DNA from 3 places in the Pseudomonas sp. A-B-19 genome. Region 1 is predicted to be linked to each of the others. Evidence: predicted binding sites of a transcription regulator. Region 1 holds the regulator's gene; each other region holds the start of a gene.

Region 1 (5,070 bases):
TTGTGGATCTTTTGCTGTTTATTCGCCTTCGTCGAAGTAGCGATTGATCAGGTCTACCAGCGCGTCCATCGCTTCCTGTTCATGCTCGCCTTCCGTGCTCAGATGGATTTTGGTGCCCTTGCCGGCAGCCAGCATCATCATGGCCATGATGCTTTTGCCATCTACTGTGGTTTCGGGTGTGCGTCCTACCCTGATCGTGCAGTCCTTGAACTGGCCGGCGACCCCGACGAATTTTGCAGACGCACGGGCATGCAGGCCCAGCTTGTTGATGATTTCGATTTCCCGAGCAGGCATCGCGATGTGAATCCTTTAGCTGAGGTCGCGGTGGCGAACCTGGACGTTCTTCAGGGTTTTTTGCAGCGCCTGCCCCAGACGTTCGGTCAGGTAGACGGAACGGTGATGTCCGCCAGTGCAGCCAATGGCAATGGTGACGTAGGCGCGGTTGCTGGCGGCAAAACGAGGCAGCCACTTTAGCAGGTATGTGGAAATGTCCTGGAACATCTCTTCGACATCCGGCTGTGCCGCCAGGTATTCGGCAACCGGTTGATCGAGCCCGGACTGCTCGCGCAATTCCGGCTTCCAGTAAGGGTTGGGCAGGCAACGCACATCGAACACCAGGTCGGCGTCCACCGGCATGCCACGCTTGAACCCGAAGGATTCCACCAGGAACGCAGTGCCCGGCTCGGGCTGATTCAGCAGGCGCAGTTTGATTGCGTCGCGCAGCTGGTACAGGTTCAGGCTGGTGGTGTTGATCTTGAGATCGGCGAGGTCGGCAATCGGCCCGAGCAGGTCGCTCTCGACGCTGATGGCTTCGGCCAGCGAGCGGTTGGCGTTGGTCAGGGGGTGACGTCGGCGGGTTTCCGAGAAGCGCTTGAGCAGGGTTTCTTCGTCGGCATCCAGGTACAGCACATCGCACTGGATGTGGCGGTTGCGGACTTCTTCGAGCAGTTCGGGGAAGCGTGACAGGTGGCTGGGCAGGTTGCGCGCGTCAATGGAAACGGCGACCAGCGGCTGTAGCAGCTCGGTATGAATCAAGGCTCGTTCGGCCAGTTCCGGCAGCAGACCGGCAGGCAGGTTGTCGATGCAGTAGTAGCCGTTGTCCTCCAGAACGTCGAGGGCGGTACTTTTACCTGAGCCGGAGCGGCCACTGACGATGATCAAGCGCATGATTACTGACCGTTTTGCTCGTCCAGGACAACCTGATACAGGGCTTCGTTGCTTGCAGCATTACGCAGTTTATCGCGTACTTCCTTGCGGTCGAGCATGCTGGCGATCTGTCGCAGCAGCTCAAGGTGCGCATCGGTGGCGGCTTGCGGGACCAGCAATACGAACAGCAGGTCAACCGGCGCGCCGTCGATGGCGTCGAAGTCGATAGGGGCGTCCAGGTGCATCAATGCACTGATGGGTGAAACACAGCCCTTGAGGCGGCAGTGCGGAATAGCGATCCCGTTGCCAAAACCGGTGGATCCGAGTTTTTCACGGGCAATCAGCGCCTCGAAGACATCTTGCATCTCCAGAGCCGGCACTTCGCGGGCGATCAGATTGGCAATTTGTTCGAGGGCTTTCTTTTTACTGCCGCCCGGCACGTTCACCAGGGAACGGCCGGGGGTCAGGATACTTTCAAGTCGGATCATGGGTTGGGAGTGTTAACGACCGGTTGCGCCCTGGAGGAGGCTCTGGGTCTTTTCCTTATGCTTTTTGAGTTGTTTATCCAGCTTGTCGGTGAGTGCATCGATCGCGGCGTACATATCGGTATGTTCCGCGTTGGCGACCACTTCATTCCCGGGAATATGCAGCGTGGCTTCGATTTTCTGCTTCAGTTTTTCGACGGTCATCGTGACCTGCACATTAGTGATCCTGTCGAAATGTCGCTCCAATCGTTCGAGTTTTTCGCCGATGTAGGTGCGAAGAGGTTCGGTCACTTCCAGTTGGTGTCCACTGATGTTGACTTGCATACAGCTTCTCCTTCGTTGCCAGTGCATAAAGCGGCAGATCAGATGATCTGCCACTGGAACGCTGTGGCGTGGCCCTACATCAACCGCTTGCGTTCGCTCGAAGGCGCGATCCCGAGGGATTCGCGGTACTTGGCGACGGTGCGGCGAGCCACCTGAATGCCTTGTGCCTCCAGTAAACCAGCGATCTTGCTGTCACTCAATGGCTTTTTCTGATTTTCCGCGGCAACCAGTTTTTTGATGATCGCGCGGATCGCCGTGGACGAGCATTCGCCGCCTTCGGAGGTGCTGACGTGACTGGAGAAAAAGTACTTCAGTTCATAAATGCCCCGGGGGGTGTGCATGAACTTCTGGGTGGTCACCCGTGAAATCGTCGACTCATGCATGCCGACCGCTTCGGCGATGTCATGCAGGACCAGCGGCTTCATGGCTTCGTCGCCATATTCGAGGAAACCACGCTGATGCTCGACGATCTGGGTGGCAACCTTCATAAGAGTTTCATTGCGGCTTTGCAGGCTCTTGATGAACCAGCGGGCCTCCTGCAACTGGTTGCGCATGAACGTGTTGTCGGCGCTGGTGTCGGCACGGCGCACGAAACCGGCGTACTGGGCGTTGACCCGCAGCCGTGGCACCGACTCCTGATTGAGCTCCACCAGCCAGCGCTCGTTGTCCTTGCGTACGATAACGTCAGGAACGACATACTCGGCTTCGGTGGACTCGATCTGCGAGCCCGGGCGCGGATTGAGGCTCTGGACCAGCTCGATGACCTGGCGTAGTTCATCTTCCTTGAGCTTCATGCGGCGCATCAGCTGGCTATAGTCGCGGCTGCCAAGCAAGTCGATGTAATCGGTGACCAGGCGCTTGGCCTCAGCCAGCCAAAGGGTCTTGGCGGGTAGCTGGCGCAATTGCAGCAGCAGGCATTCGCCCAGGTTGCGGGCACCGATGCCGGCGGGTTCGAATTGCTGGATGCGGTGCAGGACCGCTTCGATTTCGTCCAGTTCGATGTCCAGTTCCGGATCGAAGGCGTCGAGGATTTCCTCGAGGGTTTCGTCCAGGTAGCCCTGATTGTTGATGCAGTCGATCAGGGTCACGCCGATCAGGCGATCGGTGTCGGACATCGGCGCCAGGTTCAGTTGCCACAGCAAGTGGCTTTGCAAACTCTCGCCGGCCGAGGTGCGGGTGGTGAAGTCCCACTCGTCGTCGTCATTGCTGGGCAGGCTGCTGGCGCTGGTCTGGTAAACGTCTTCCCACGCAGTGTCGACGGGGAGCTCGTTGGGGATGCGCTCGTTCCAGTCACCCTCGTCGAGGTTATCGACCGTCGGGGCGCTTTCCTGGTAGGAGGGTTCCTGGATGTCGGTGTTGGGTTTCTGTTCGGCGTTGTCGGCCAAGGGGTCGGTGTTATCGAAGTCGTCGCCTTCTTCCTGGCGTTCGAGCATCGGATTGGACTCCAGGGCCTCCTGGATTTCCTGTTGCAGGTCCAGGGTCGACAATTGGAGCAGGCGGATAGCCTGTTGCAGCTGCGGTGTCATCGTCAGCTGCTGGCCCATTCTCAAGACTAGCGATGGTTTCATGGCAGGGGCTTAACACCTTATTCGCCGGCGCACACGCGCCATCCACTACAGGGCGCCGGGGCGCCAAACTTAAGCAAATTATATGCCTGAAACTGAAGGGTTTGCCTAGAGCGCTGTAACAATAAAAAACTATAAAGCTGTGTTGCCGCGCTGTGCCTGGTTGAAAGCTGACCCGCTTGTCGGTACGCAGGTGCTGGCAAGTGGTCGGTCAGGTGCCCGGGCAGCCGCCTGGGCACGGCTCAGCGCTTACAGGCGGAACTCATGGCCCAGATACACTTCCTTGACCAGGTCGTTGGCCAGGATGGTCTCTGCGTCGCCTTCGGCGATCAGTTGGCCGTCATTGACGATATAGGCGGTTTCACAGATATCCAGGGTTTCACGAACGTTGTGGTCAGTGATCAGCACGCCAATGCCTTTGGCCTTGAGGTGGTGAATGATCTGCTTGATATCCCCGACCGAAATCGGGTCCACGCCGGCGAAGGGTTCGTCGAGGAGGATGAATTTCGGGTTGGTGGCCAGGGCTCGGGCGATTTCCACGCGACGGCGCTCACCACCGGACAGGCTCATGCCCAGGTTGTCGCGGATGTGGCTGATGTGGAATTCCTGCAGCAGGCTTTCCAGTTCCTTGCGACGGCCGGCCTTGTCGAGTTCCTTGCGGGTCTCGAGGATGGCCATGATGTTGTCGGCCACCGACAGTTTGCGGAAGATCGATGCTTCTTGCGGCAGGTAGCCGATACCGGCCTTTGCGCGACCGTGCATCGGCTGGTGGCTGACGTCCAGGTCATCGATCAGGACGCGGCCCTGATCGGCTTGCACCAGGCCGACGATCATGTAGAAGCAGGTGGTCTTGCCGGCGCCGTTCGGGCCGAGCAGGCCGACGATCTGACCGCTGTCGATGGACAGGCTGACGTCGCGCACGACCTGGCGGCTCTTGTAGCTCTTGGCCAGATGCTGAGCTTTCAGAGTTGCCATTACTGGGCCTTGTTCTCGTCGGTTTTCTTCTTCGGCTGGATCACCATGTCGATACGCGGACGTGCCTCGGTGACCTTGCTGCCCGTGGCGCGACCGGCGCTGGCGAGCTTCTTGACCGTGTCGTAGACGATTTTTTCGCCCTGGGTGACGTTGTTGTCCTTGTCGACGACTTTGGCCTTGTCGATCAGGACGACGCGGTTTTGCGCGGCGTGATACTGGATCGTCACGCCCCAGCCCTGAACAGGCTTGGTATCGCCAGCGGTTTGCAATTGCTCGAAGTACGCCAGGTTGCCCACCGAGGTCACTACGTCGATGTCGCCAGTCGGAGTGCGGGTGATGGTCACGGTGTTGCCGGTCACCTTCATCGAGCCCTGGGTGATGATCACGTCACCTTTATAGGTAGCAATACCTTGCTTGTCGTCCAGTTGGGCATCGTCGGCCTGAATGCGGATAGGCTGCTGTTGATCTTCCGGCAGAGCCCAGGCGCTCACGCTTCCCAGTGCTGCGCCCAGACTGAGCAAAATCGGGAGGGTTTTAACGAGCCTCATACTGTCCTCTTACGTTCGATAGCAGGT
Region 2 (5,070 bases), on a different contig from region 1:
TCAGCGGGGTAGTCGATAAAACCTTGCGCATCGGGCTCGCGAGCCACGTATTGCGTCTGCTTCATGCTGCTCTCCTGCTAGGGGACTTCGTTCTTGTTATGTACTGCTATGGACCTAGAAATACTCCATGAATTGCACCGTTGCAGCAGGTGCCCGGCATCGTACGTAGGAAAAATCCTCGATAATCGTAAAGTTTTCGTTACGTATTGGGCGTCAGTGCATAAATGTTGAGATTGATGGGTGGGAAAAGCTCTCCACCTGTCACATAATCTTTACGACTATCTGCGCGCCTCGAAAGAAAATGCGATCGGGCGTGTGCCGCAAACCTTATTCATTGCTTTTCAGGCCTTTCATATGCGTATCAAAGTCCATTGCCAGAACCGCATCGGCATCCTGCGCGACATTCTCAATCTGCTGGTGGAGTACGGGATCAACGTGGCCCGCGGTGAGGTGGGTGGTGAGCATGGCAATGCCATCTACCTGCATTGCCCGAACCTGATCAACATTCAGTTCCAGGCCTTGCGTCCGAAGTTCGAAGCGATTGCCGGGGTTTTCGGCGTCAAGCGTGTAGGGCTGATGCCCAGCGAGCGTCGGCACATGGAGCTCAATGCACTGCTCGGTGCGCTGGAGTTTCCGGTGCTGTCGATCGACATGGGCGGCTCCATCGTCGCGGCTAACCGTGCGGCGGCGCAGTTACTCGGGGTGCGGGTCGACGAGGTGCCGGGGATTCCTCTGTCGCGCTACGCCGAAGATTTCGATTTGCCGGAACTGGTGCGCGCCAACAAGTCGCGGATCAACGGGCTGCGGGTCAAGGTCAAGGGTGACGTATTCCTGGCCGACATCGCACCGCTGCAATCGGAGCATGACGACAGCGAGGCCATGGCCGGTGCGGTGCTGACGCTGCACCGCGCCGACCGGGTGGGCGAGCGCATCTACAACGTGCGCAAGCAGGAGTTGCGCGGCTTCGACAGCATCTTCCAAAGCTCGAAAGTCATGGCCGCCGTAGTGCGCGAAGCGCGGCGCATGGCGCCACTGGATGCGCCGCTATTGATAGAAGGCGAAACCGGCACCGGCAAAGAGTTGCTGGCGCGGGCCTGCCATCTGGCCAGTCCTCGCGGGCAGTCGCCGTTGATGGCGCTCAATTGCGCCGGATTGCCGGAGTCCATGGCCGAGACGGAATTGTTCGGTTACGGCCCTGGTGCCTTTGAAGGGGCGCGAGCCGAGGGCAAGCTCGGACTGCTGGAACTGACGGCGGGCGGTACGCTGTTTCTCGATGGCGTCGGGGAAATGAGCCCGCGCTTGCAGGTGAAGTTGCTGCGCTTTTTGCAGGACGGTTGCTTCCGTCGTGTAGGCAGCGATGAAGAGGTCTACCTTGATGTGCGGGTGATCTGCGCGACCCAGGTCGATCTGTCTGAACTGTGCGCTCGCGGTGAGTTCCGTCAGGACCTCTATCACCGCTTGAATGTGTTGTCGCTGCACATCCCGCCGCTGCGCGAATGCCTCGACGGCTTGACGCCGCTGGTGGAGCACTTCCTCGATCAGGCCAGCCGGCAGATTGGTTGTTCGCTGCCCAAACTCGCTCCGGCGGCCATGGAGCGACTCAGCCACTACCATTGGCCGGGTAACGTGCGGCAACTGGAAAACGTGCTGTTCCAGGCGGTTTCCCTGTGCGACGGCGGTACGGTCAAGGCCGAGCACATTCGTTTGCCTGACTATGGTGTGCGTCAGCCCCTTGGCGATTTTTCGCTGGAAGGCGGGTTGGACGAGATTGTCGGGCGCTTTGAGAAAGCCGTGCTGGAGCGCTTGTATTCCGAGCACCCGAGCAGTCGGCAATTGGGCAAGCGGCTCGGGGTTTCGCATACCACCATTGCCAACAAGTTGCGTGAGTACGAGGTTGGCAAGGACAACAGCATTTAAGATCAAAAGATCGCAGCCTGCGGCAGCTCCTACACCGACCGAGTACACCCGCGACATTGCGGCGTACGCATAAACTGTAGGAGCTGCCGCAGGCTGCGATCTTTTGATCCGTTGCCGCGAAGCGGCATGACACCGCCGGTTTTTCGTCTCTGATACAAATCCCTCAATCCCCTCTGAATCCTCAAAGTCCTTTGTTTGCCGGGCCTGGCGCCGCCAAAAACAAGTTGGTCTGCAAATTGCTTATGGCTCAGCAGTACAGCAGTGGACGGCAAACGTCCGGCAGGCAGAGGAACAATTGTGGACAAGTACCTTTATGTGGCAATGACCGGCGCCAGCCAGAATGCACTGGCGCAAAAGGCTCATGCCAACAACCTCGCGAACATCTCCACCAACGGCTTCCAGAAAGACCTGGAACAGGCCCGTTCGATGCCGGTGTTCGGTGACAGCTTTCCGGCGCGTGCGTTTGCCATGACCGAACGCCCAGCCACCGATTTCTCCCCTGGCTCACTGGTGGAAACCGGCCGCGACCTCGACGTTGCCGTGCAAGGCAACGGCTGGATTGCCGTACAGACTCCCGATGGTGCTGAAAGCTACGTGCGCACCGGTAGCCTGAACGTTGACGCCCTGGGCGTGCTGCGCGCCGGCAACGGCATGCCGGTCATGGGCAATGGCGGGCCGATTGCCGTGCCGCCGGAGCAGCAGATCGAAGTCGGTGAGGACGGCACCATCAGCATCCGCGCGATGGGCGAAGGTCCCCGGGTGATGGCTGAAGTCGACCGCATCAAGCTGGTCAACCCGGACCTCAAGAACATGACCAAAGGCCTGGATGGTTCGATCCACACCAAGGACGGCAAGCCGGCGCAGGCCGATGCCGGCGTCAAGCTGGTGTCCGGGTTCCTCGAGTCGAGCAACGTCAATGCCGTGGAAGAGATGACCTCGGTTCTGGCCTTGTCCAAGCAGTTCGAGCTGCACATCAAGATGATGAACACCGCCAAAGACGACGACCAGGCCATGGCTCGGGTCTTGCAGATCAGCTAATTACCAGAACGTCGCGCCGTAAAACAGGCGCACGAGGAGAATCGAATGCTTCCGGCTCTATGGGTTGCCAAGACAGGTCTTTCCGCCCAGGACACCAACCTGACCACCATTTCCAACAACCTGGCCAACGTGTCGACCACGGGTTTCAAACGTGACCGCGCCGAGTTCCAGGACCTGCTCTACCAGATCAAGCGCCAGCCAGGCGCCCAGTCGACCCAGGACAGCGAACTGCCGACGGGGCTGCAACTGGGTACCGGTGTACGCATCGTCGGCACCCAGAAAAACTTCACCGCCGGCAGCCTGCAAACCACCGAGCAGCCACTGGACATGGCCATCGACGGTCGCGGCTTCTTCCAGATCCTGCAACCGGACGGCACCACGTCCTACACCCGTGACGGTACCTTCCACCTGGACTCCAACGGCCAGATCGTCAACGCCAGCGGCTTTGCCCTGGAGCCGGCCATCGTCATTCCGAACGAAGCGCAGACCTTCACGGTCGGTCGCGACGGCACTGTGTCCATCACCGTTGCCGGCAACCCGGCCGCCCAGGTGATCGGTAACCTGCAAACCGCCGACTTCATCAACCCGGCCGGCCTGCAGGCGGTAGGCAACAACCTGTTCCTGGAAACCGCCGCCAGTGGCGCGCCGCAAGTCGGCACTCCGGGCCTGAACGGTTTCGGCTCCACGCTGCAGAACACCCTGGAGACGTCCAACGTCAGCACCGTTGAGGAGATGGTCAACATGATCACCACCCAGCGCGCCTACGAGATGAACTCCAAGGTGATCTCCACCGCCGACCAGATGCTCTCGTTCGTAACGCAGAATCTGTAATCAAGTCTATGGGGCGGCCTTGAGGCTGCCTGCAACACCGTGAGGTAGGGTCATGAATCGCTATGTATCTGTTCTGGCACTGAGTGGGATCACCGCGCTCGCAGGTTGCGTGCCGGCGACGCCCAAGCCCAATGACCCTTACTACGCTCCGGTGTTGCCGCGCACGCCATTGCCGGCGGCGGCGAACAACGGCTCGATCTATCAGGCCGGTTTCGAACAGAACCTCTACAGCGACCGCAAGGCGTTCCGGATCGGTGACATCATCACCATCACCCTGAACGAAAGGACCCAGGCCAGCAAAAACGCCAACTCGCAAATTGGCAAGAACAGCAAGGCCAGCATCGGCCTGACCTCGCTGTTCGGCTCCACCCCCAACACCAACAATCCGTTTGGCAGTGGTGACCTGAGTCTGGACGCCAGCTATGAAGGCGACCGCGCGACCAAGGGCGACAGCAAAGCGGCGCAAGGCAACACCCTGACCGGCTCGATCACCGTGACCGTCGCCGATGTGCTGCCCAACGGCATCATCGCGGTGCGCGGCGAGAAGTGGATGACCCTCAACACCGGCGATGAGCTGGTGCGGATTGCCGGCCTGGTGCGCGCCGATGACATCTCCACCGACAACACTGTGTCGTCGACCCGTGTCGCCGATGCGCGCATCACCTACTCGGGCACCGGTTCGTTTGCCGATGCGAGTCAGCCAGGCTGGTTCGACCGTTTCTTCCTCAGCCCGCTGTTCCCTTTCTAGGTGGTCAGTTTGAATCTTAAACACCTGATGGTGGCCGCCTTGATGCTGTCCGCCGCGTTCAACGCGCAGGCCGAGCGCCTGAAGGACATCGCCAGCATTTCCGGCGTGCGTTCCAACCAATTGATCGGCTATGGCCTGGTGGTCGGGCTTAACGGCACCGGTGACCAGACGACGCAAACCCCGTTCACCCTGCAGACCTTCAACAACATGCTCTCGCAGTTCGGCATCAAGGTGCCGCCGGGTTCGGGCAACGTGCAGTTGAAGAACGTCGCGGCGGTGTCGATCAGTGCCGATTTGCCGGCGTTCGCCAAGCCGGGTCAGCAGGTCGACATCACCGTTGCGTCCATCGGCAACTCCAAGAGCTTGCGCGGCGGCACGTTGCTGCTGACACCGCTCAAGGGTATCGACGGCAACGTCTATGCGGTGGCCCAGGGCAACCTGGTGGTCGGCGGTTTCGATGCGGAAGGGCGAGACGGCTCGAAGATCACCGTCAACGTTCCGTCGGCCGGTCGCATCCCCGGTGGTGCGTCGGTGGA
Region 3 (5,070 bases), on a different contig from region 1:
ACACCGGTCAGGATTGCGCCGAGGATACCGCCGATACCGTGTACGCCGAAGGCGTCCAGGGAGTCGTCATAACCAAGCTTGCGTTTCAGGGTGGTCGCGCAGAAGAAGCACACCACACCCGCTGCCAGACCGATTACCAGCGCGCCCATCGGGCCAACGGTGCCAGCGGCCGGGGTGATTGCCACCAGGCCGGCAACCACGCCCGATGCGATACCCAGTGCACTAGGTTTGCCGTGGGTGACCCACTCTGCAAACATCCAGCCCAGCGCCGCAGCGGCGGTAGCGATTTGCGTCACCAGCATCGCCATACCGGCGGTGCCGTTGGCCGCAGCGGCGGAACCGGCGTTGAAACCGAACCAGCCGACCCACAGCATGCCCGCGCCCATCAAGGTGTAACCGAGGTTGTGCGGCGCCATCGGCGTGGTCGGGAAGCCTTTGCGCTTGCCCAGCACCAGGCAGGCAATCAGACCGGCCACACCGGCGTTGATGTGCACCACCGTGCCGCCGGCGAAGTCCAGAACACCCCAGTCCCACAACAGGCCGCCGTTACCGGACCAGACCATGTGCGCAATCGGCGCGTAAACCAGGGTGAACCACACGCCCATGAAAACCAGCATCGCGGAGAACTTCATCCGCTCGGCGAAAGCGCCGACGATCAACGCCGGGGTGATGATCGCGAAAGTCATCTGGAAGGTGACGAACACCGCCTCAGGGAACAGCGCCGCAGGCCCGGTCAGGCTGGCTGGCGTGATGCCGGCGAGGAATGCCTTGCCCATGCCGCCGACGAACGAGTTGAAGTTGATGACGCCCTGCTCCATGCCCGTGGTGTCGAACGCGATGCTATAGCCATAAATGACCCACAGCACGCTGATCAGACCGGTAATGGCGAAGCACTGCATCATCACGGAAAGAATGTTTTTCGACCGAACCATGCCACCGTAGAACAGCGCGAGGCCGGGAATGGTCATGAACAGCACCAAGGCTGTAGAGGTCATCATCCAGGCGGTATCGCCGGAGTTGAGGACGGGGGCCGCCACTTCGTCTGCCGCCAAGGCAAGGCTGGGCATTACGATGGACAACAGGGCTCCTAGCCCTGCGAATTTACGCAGAGTCATATTGTTTTCTCCTGGGGCGTTGGGTTTGTGGCGGCTTAGATAGCGTCGGTATCGGTTTCGCCGGTACGGATGCGAATCGCCTGTTCCAGATTGACCACGAAGATCTTGCCGTCACCGATCTTGCCGGTGTTGGCAGCCTTGGTGATGGCCTCGATTACCCGGTCCAGATCCTTGTCGTCGATGGCCACATCGATCTTCACCTTGGGCAGGAAATCGACCACGTACTCCGCGCCGCGATACAGCTCGGTGTGACCCTTCTGCCGACCAAAGCCTTTGACCTCAGTGACGGTAATGCCCTGCACGCCGATCTCGGACAACGACTCGCGTACGTCGTCCAGCTTGAACGGCTTGATGATGGCAGTGACTAGCTTCATGAAAACTCTCTCCCGAATTGGTGGACTTGCCCCAGGAAAACAAACCCGACTCAAGTCTAAGCGCAGTGCCTGGCTTTGTAACGCATCGTCGGCCCTGACCTGCCTGTCCGACGCCCCTCACGAAACACTCCCCCGCTTCGCTTGGCGCACTGCGTTCGTCACAGGGACTGCATCAGTGCATGGGTCATCAGGGTCTAAGCAGAAAGCTTGCCATCTCCACAAAAACTACTGTTTTCAAGCCTTTACCCGCAGATGACTGCTATTTCGCAACAACACCCGACGCGATACGCACAACAACGGTGCGATACCGTCCGTCCCCGTGCGCGAAAAGCGTGCATCCCTGGCCCGCGCAAATGACTATAGACACTGCGTGATACACTGCCCGGCATTGTTTCCAGGACATTGCCCATGCTCGCGCCAAAAGATTTCCTCGACGCCCTCACCGGCACCGCCTCCCGCCTCTTCAGCGGCGACACGCCTCTGCCGAAAGCTGAAATCGAAAGCCAGTTCAAAATGTTGCTGCAGAGCGGCTTCAGCAAACTGGATCTGGTGAGCCGGGAAGAATTCGATAGCCAGATGGTTGTACTGGCGCGCACGCGGGCGCGGCTGGAGAGCCTTGAAGCGAAAGTCGCCGAGCTTGAAGCGAAGCTCAATCCACCAGCCGAGTAACACCACGATCCCTGTGAGAGCGGGCTTGCCCGCGATTGAAGGTCGGCATGACCTTACGCTTCACCTGTAGGAGCCGCCGAAGGTTCGGGCCGCGTTCGGACGATCTTTTGATCGCAAGCCCCGCAACAATCCCGGCAACGTCCTACAAAACATCACACCGCCGTCCGATTGCGTCGCCAGGTATCCGGTCTCTAAGCTCATCCCCAGCTGAATATTCAGCACCGGGTTTGGCGACCTGGATAGCATCCGACGCACTGCGACCACATTCGAATCAGGGAATTATCCCATCTCGAATTATGGCGGCTGTGCGTGGGAGACCTTCAGGTCTGCCGGTTTGTCCGGATGCACCGGTTCGCCAACCCGCGCGCAGCTGCCACCCTTTCGTTTGGCGACGAACAGAGGCAGCTTCCTTCATACGCATCCGGAGTTGCAAAATGGAAGAAAGCTATCTAATCCCCCACGTCTTCACCCGCCACAAGCTCCACCTCCACGCCCTCCTGATACAAAACCAACCCTGGTTCAGCGCCCGCGACCTGGGCCGACTGCTACGCATCTACCTCAACGACCGCCAACTCCGAAAACTCGATCCCGACCAATACCAAACAGCCAGAACCCTAATCCACGGACACATCGAAAACACCCTGCTGATCAGCGAATCCGGCGTCTACGCCATGCTCGTCTATCACTACTGCCCCGAGTACCGAGCGTTGCGTGAATGGCTCACCCACGAAGTCGTTCCCGTCCTGCGAGACGCCCAACACCCCACCACAACCGAACGCCCGCAACTGAGCCTGCTCAACTGGCCGGAAATGTCGTTGAGCCTGCTGCACTGGAACAACCAACCGTGGATTCGGTTGCAGGATGTGCCGCATCTGATGACAGAGCGGGAGCAGGCAAGACGCCCGGTAAAACCGTGGTGGAAACGGGCTTCACTCGTCTTGCAGTCGCTTTGAATATTTAACGTTCAACCACGCTCGATCTGGGCTGAGCGCAACTCGTAGGTCGATTGCAGATTCAGCCAGAACTCGGGGGTGGTGTTCAGGTGGATGGATAGCTTTTGCGCCGGACAATCGACTTGTCATTTACCTGGACGATTAATAGTATCGATCTCACTCCCAGGCACAGGAGGTGTCCATGATTCAAAGAAAGCGAAAAGCCAAGCTTTTACTCATCATTCAATATCATGCTGAAGCACTTCGGCTAGGCGGCAAGATTTCAGCCAATCAACAACGATTTCTTGATGTCGCTGCCGCTCACGGCAAAGACCTTGAACCTCCGGGCTTACTTGCCGGTAAAAGAGCCTGAAACTGTCTACCAAAGAACCGCCTGAATGGCGGTTTTTTTCTGCCCGTCCGTCCGGCGATAGCTCGCAACATCCTCTAAAACCAACGCATACAGCCAGTGTCCATAGATAATCAACTAACCTGTACTTGGTCGATTCGACCTGGCGATTGCCCTGGGGATTCTCTCGGCCAGCGTGCAGGTGCCGACGCTGACTCTGGATGATGTGGAGTGTCTGGGGGAGCTGGCGCTTTCCGGTGCAGTGCGGCCGGTCCGCGGGGTGCTGCCGGCGGCATTGGCGGCGCGCAAGGCCGGGCGCTGGTTGATGGTGCCGCAGGCGAATGCCGAGGAGGCCTGCCTGGCGTCGGGGTTGAAGGTCATCGCAGTGGACCATCTGCTGCAGGCAGTGGCGCATTTCAATGGGCACACACCCATCGAGCCTTACGTTTCCAATGGTTTGCTCCACGCCAGCAAACCCTATCCCGACTTGAACGAAGTTCAGGGGCAAATGGCAGCCAAACGCGCACTGCTGATTGCGGCAGCGGGTGCGCATAACCTGCTGTTCAGCGGGCCACCGGGCACAGGCAAGACGTTATTGGCGAGCCGATTGCCAGGGCTGCTGCCACCCCTGGCCGAGAACGAAGCACTGGAAGTCGCGGCGATTCAATCGGTCGCCAGCTGTGTGCCATTGAGCCATTGGCCACAGCGCCCCTTCCGACAACCGCACCATTCCGCCTCTGGACCGGCACTGGTGGGCGGCGGTTCGAAACCGCAACCCGGCGAAATCACCCTCGCCCACCATGGCGTGCTGTTCCTCGATGAACTCCCGGAATTTGATCGCAAGGTACTGGAGGTACTGAGAGAGCCACTGGAATCCGGCCACATCGTGATTTCCCGCGCCAAGGACCGCGTACGCTTCCCGGCACGTTTTCAATTGGTCGCCGCGATGAATCCCTGCCCCTGTGGATATCTTGGCGAACCGAGCGGCCGTTGCTCCTGTACACCGGACATGGTTCAGCGCTATCGCAACAAATTGTCGGGGCCACTGCTGGATCGTATTGATCTGCACCTGACGGTTGCTCGCGAAGCCACTGCGTTAAATCCTGCGTTGAAACCCGGCGACGACACTGCCACTGCCGCCGAGCTGGTTGCCGATGCACGAGAACGGCAACAAAAGCGCCAAGGCTGTGCCAATGCCTTTCTCGACTTGCCGGGCCTGCGCAGACACTGCAAGTTATCCATAACAGACGAAACGTGGCTGGAGACGGCGTGTGAACGACTGACCTTGTCACTGCGAGCGGCCCATCGACTGCTCAAAGTAGCGCGCACTCTTGCGGACCTTGAGCAAGTCGATGGCATCACCCGTGAGCATTTGGCCGAAGCGCTGCAATATCGGCCGACAAGCCAGTAGCTCAAATTTGTAAGTTTTTTTCGACCAATAAGCGGCTTTTCGAAAAGATGGCGAAAATCAACCCTTGGTAAGGTCAACCAACGGCGTCTGCCGCACCTCAGTCTCCCGCCCACCCTGAATCTCGCTCACCTGCTTCAGCGCCTTATCCACAGCCGCCTTATCCGCCAGCAAGCTGTAGCTGATACGGAACTGCTTCTGCTCCGTGGGCTCAATCGTCGGC

The links. The regulator sigma-54, encoded in region 1, starts transcription at its own class of promoters, with help from an activator protein. The targets are predictions, from matches to a motif close to ANTGGCATNNANNTTGCTNT.
Region 2: the regulator sigma-54 is predicted to act here: its motif matches at 2,141-2,160, upstream of KGA81_RS17485 (flagellar basal body rod protein FlgF).
Region 3: the regulator sigma-54 is predicted to act here: its motif matches at 1,685-1,704, upstream of glnK (P-II family nitrogen regulator).

The regions. Positions count from the first base shown of each region.
Region 1 covers NZ_JAGYGN010000009.1:186,763-191,832, forward strand. The annotation lists gene KGA81_RS13060 (HPr family phosphocarrier protein) at 19-294, opposite strand; gene rapZ (RNase adapter RapZ) at 310-1,167, opposite strand; gene ptsN (PTS IIA-like nitrogen regulatory protein PtsN) at 1,170-1,634, opposite strand; gene hpf (ribosome hibernation-promoting factor, HPF/YfiA family) at 1,647-1,955, opposite strand; gene KGA81_RS13080 (RNA polymerase factor sigma-54) at 2,030-3,523, opposite strand; gene lptB (LPS export ABC transporter ATP-binding protein) at 3,770-4,495, opposite strand; gene lptA (lipopolysaccharide transport periplasmic protein LptA) at 4,495-5,043, opposite strand; gene lptC (LPS export ABC transporter periplasmic protein LptC) at 5,030-5,070, opposite strand, start outside.
Region 2 covers NZ_JAGYGN010000015.1:9,580-14,649, reverse strand. The annotation lists gene phhA (phenylalanine 4-monooxygenase) at 1-65, opposite strand, end outside; gene KGA81_RS17490 (sigma-54-dependent transcriptional regulator) at 355-1,917, shown strand; gene KGA81_RS17485 (flagellar basal body rod protein FlgF) at 2,215-2,955, shown strand; gene flgG (flagellar basal-body rod protein FlgG) at 3,001-3,786, shown strand; gene flgH (flagellar basal body L-ring protein FlgH) at 3,839-4,534, shown strand; gene KGA81_RS17470 (flagellar basal body P-ring protein FlgI) at 4,562-5,070, shown strand, end outside.
Region 3 covers NZ_JAGYGN010000003.1:96,118-101,187, forward strand. The annotation lists gene KGA81_RS04295 (ammonium transporter) at 1-1,115, opposite strand, end outside; gene glnK (P-II family nitrogen regulator) at 1,151-1,489, opposite strand; gene KGA81_RS04305 (accessory factor UbiK family protein) at 1,898-2,158, shown strand; gene KGA81_RS04310 (Bro-N domain-containing protein) at 2,593-3,111, shown strand; partial or broken gene KGA81_RS04315 (addiction module antidote protein, HigA family) at 3,123-3,221, opposite strand; gene KGA81_RS04320 (hypothetical protein) at 3,293-3,463, shown strand; partial or broken gene KGA81_RS04325 (YifB family Mg chelatase-like AAA ATPase) at 3,591-4,850, shown strand; gene KGA81_RS04330 (aldose 1-epimerase family protein) at 4,908-5,070, opposite strand, start outside.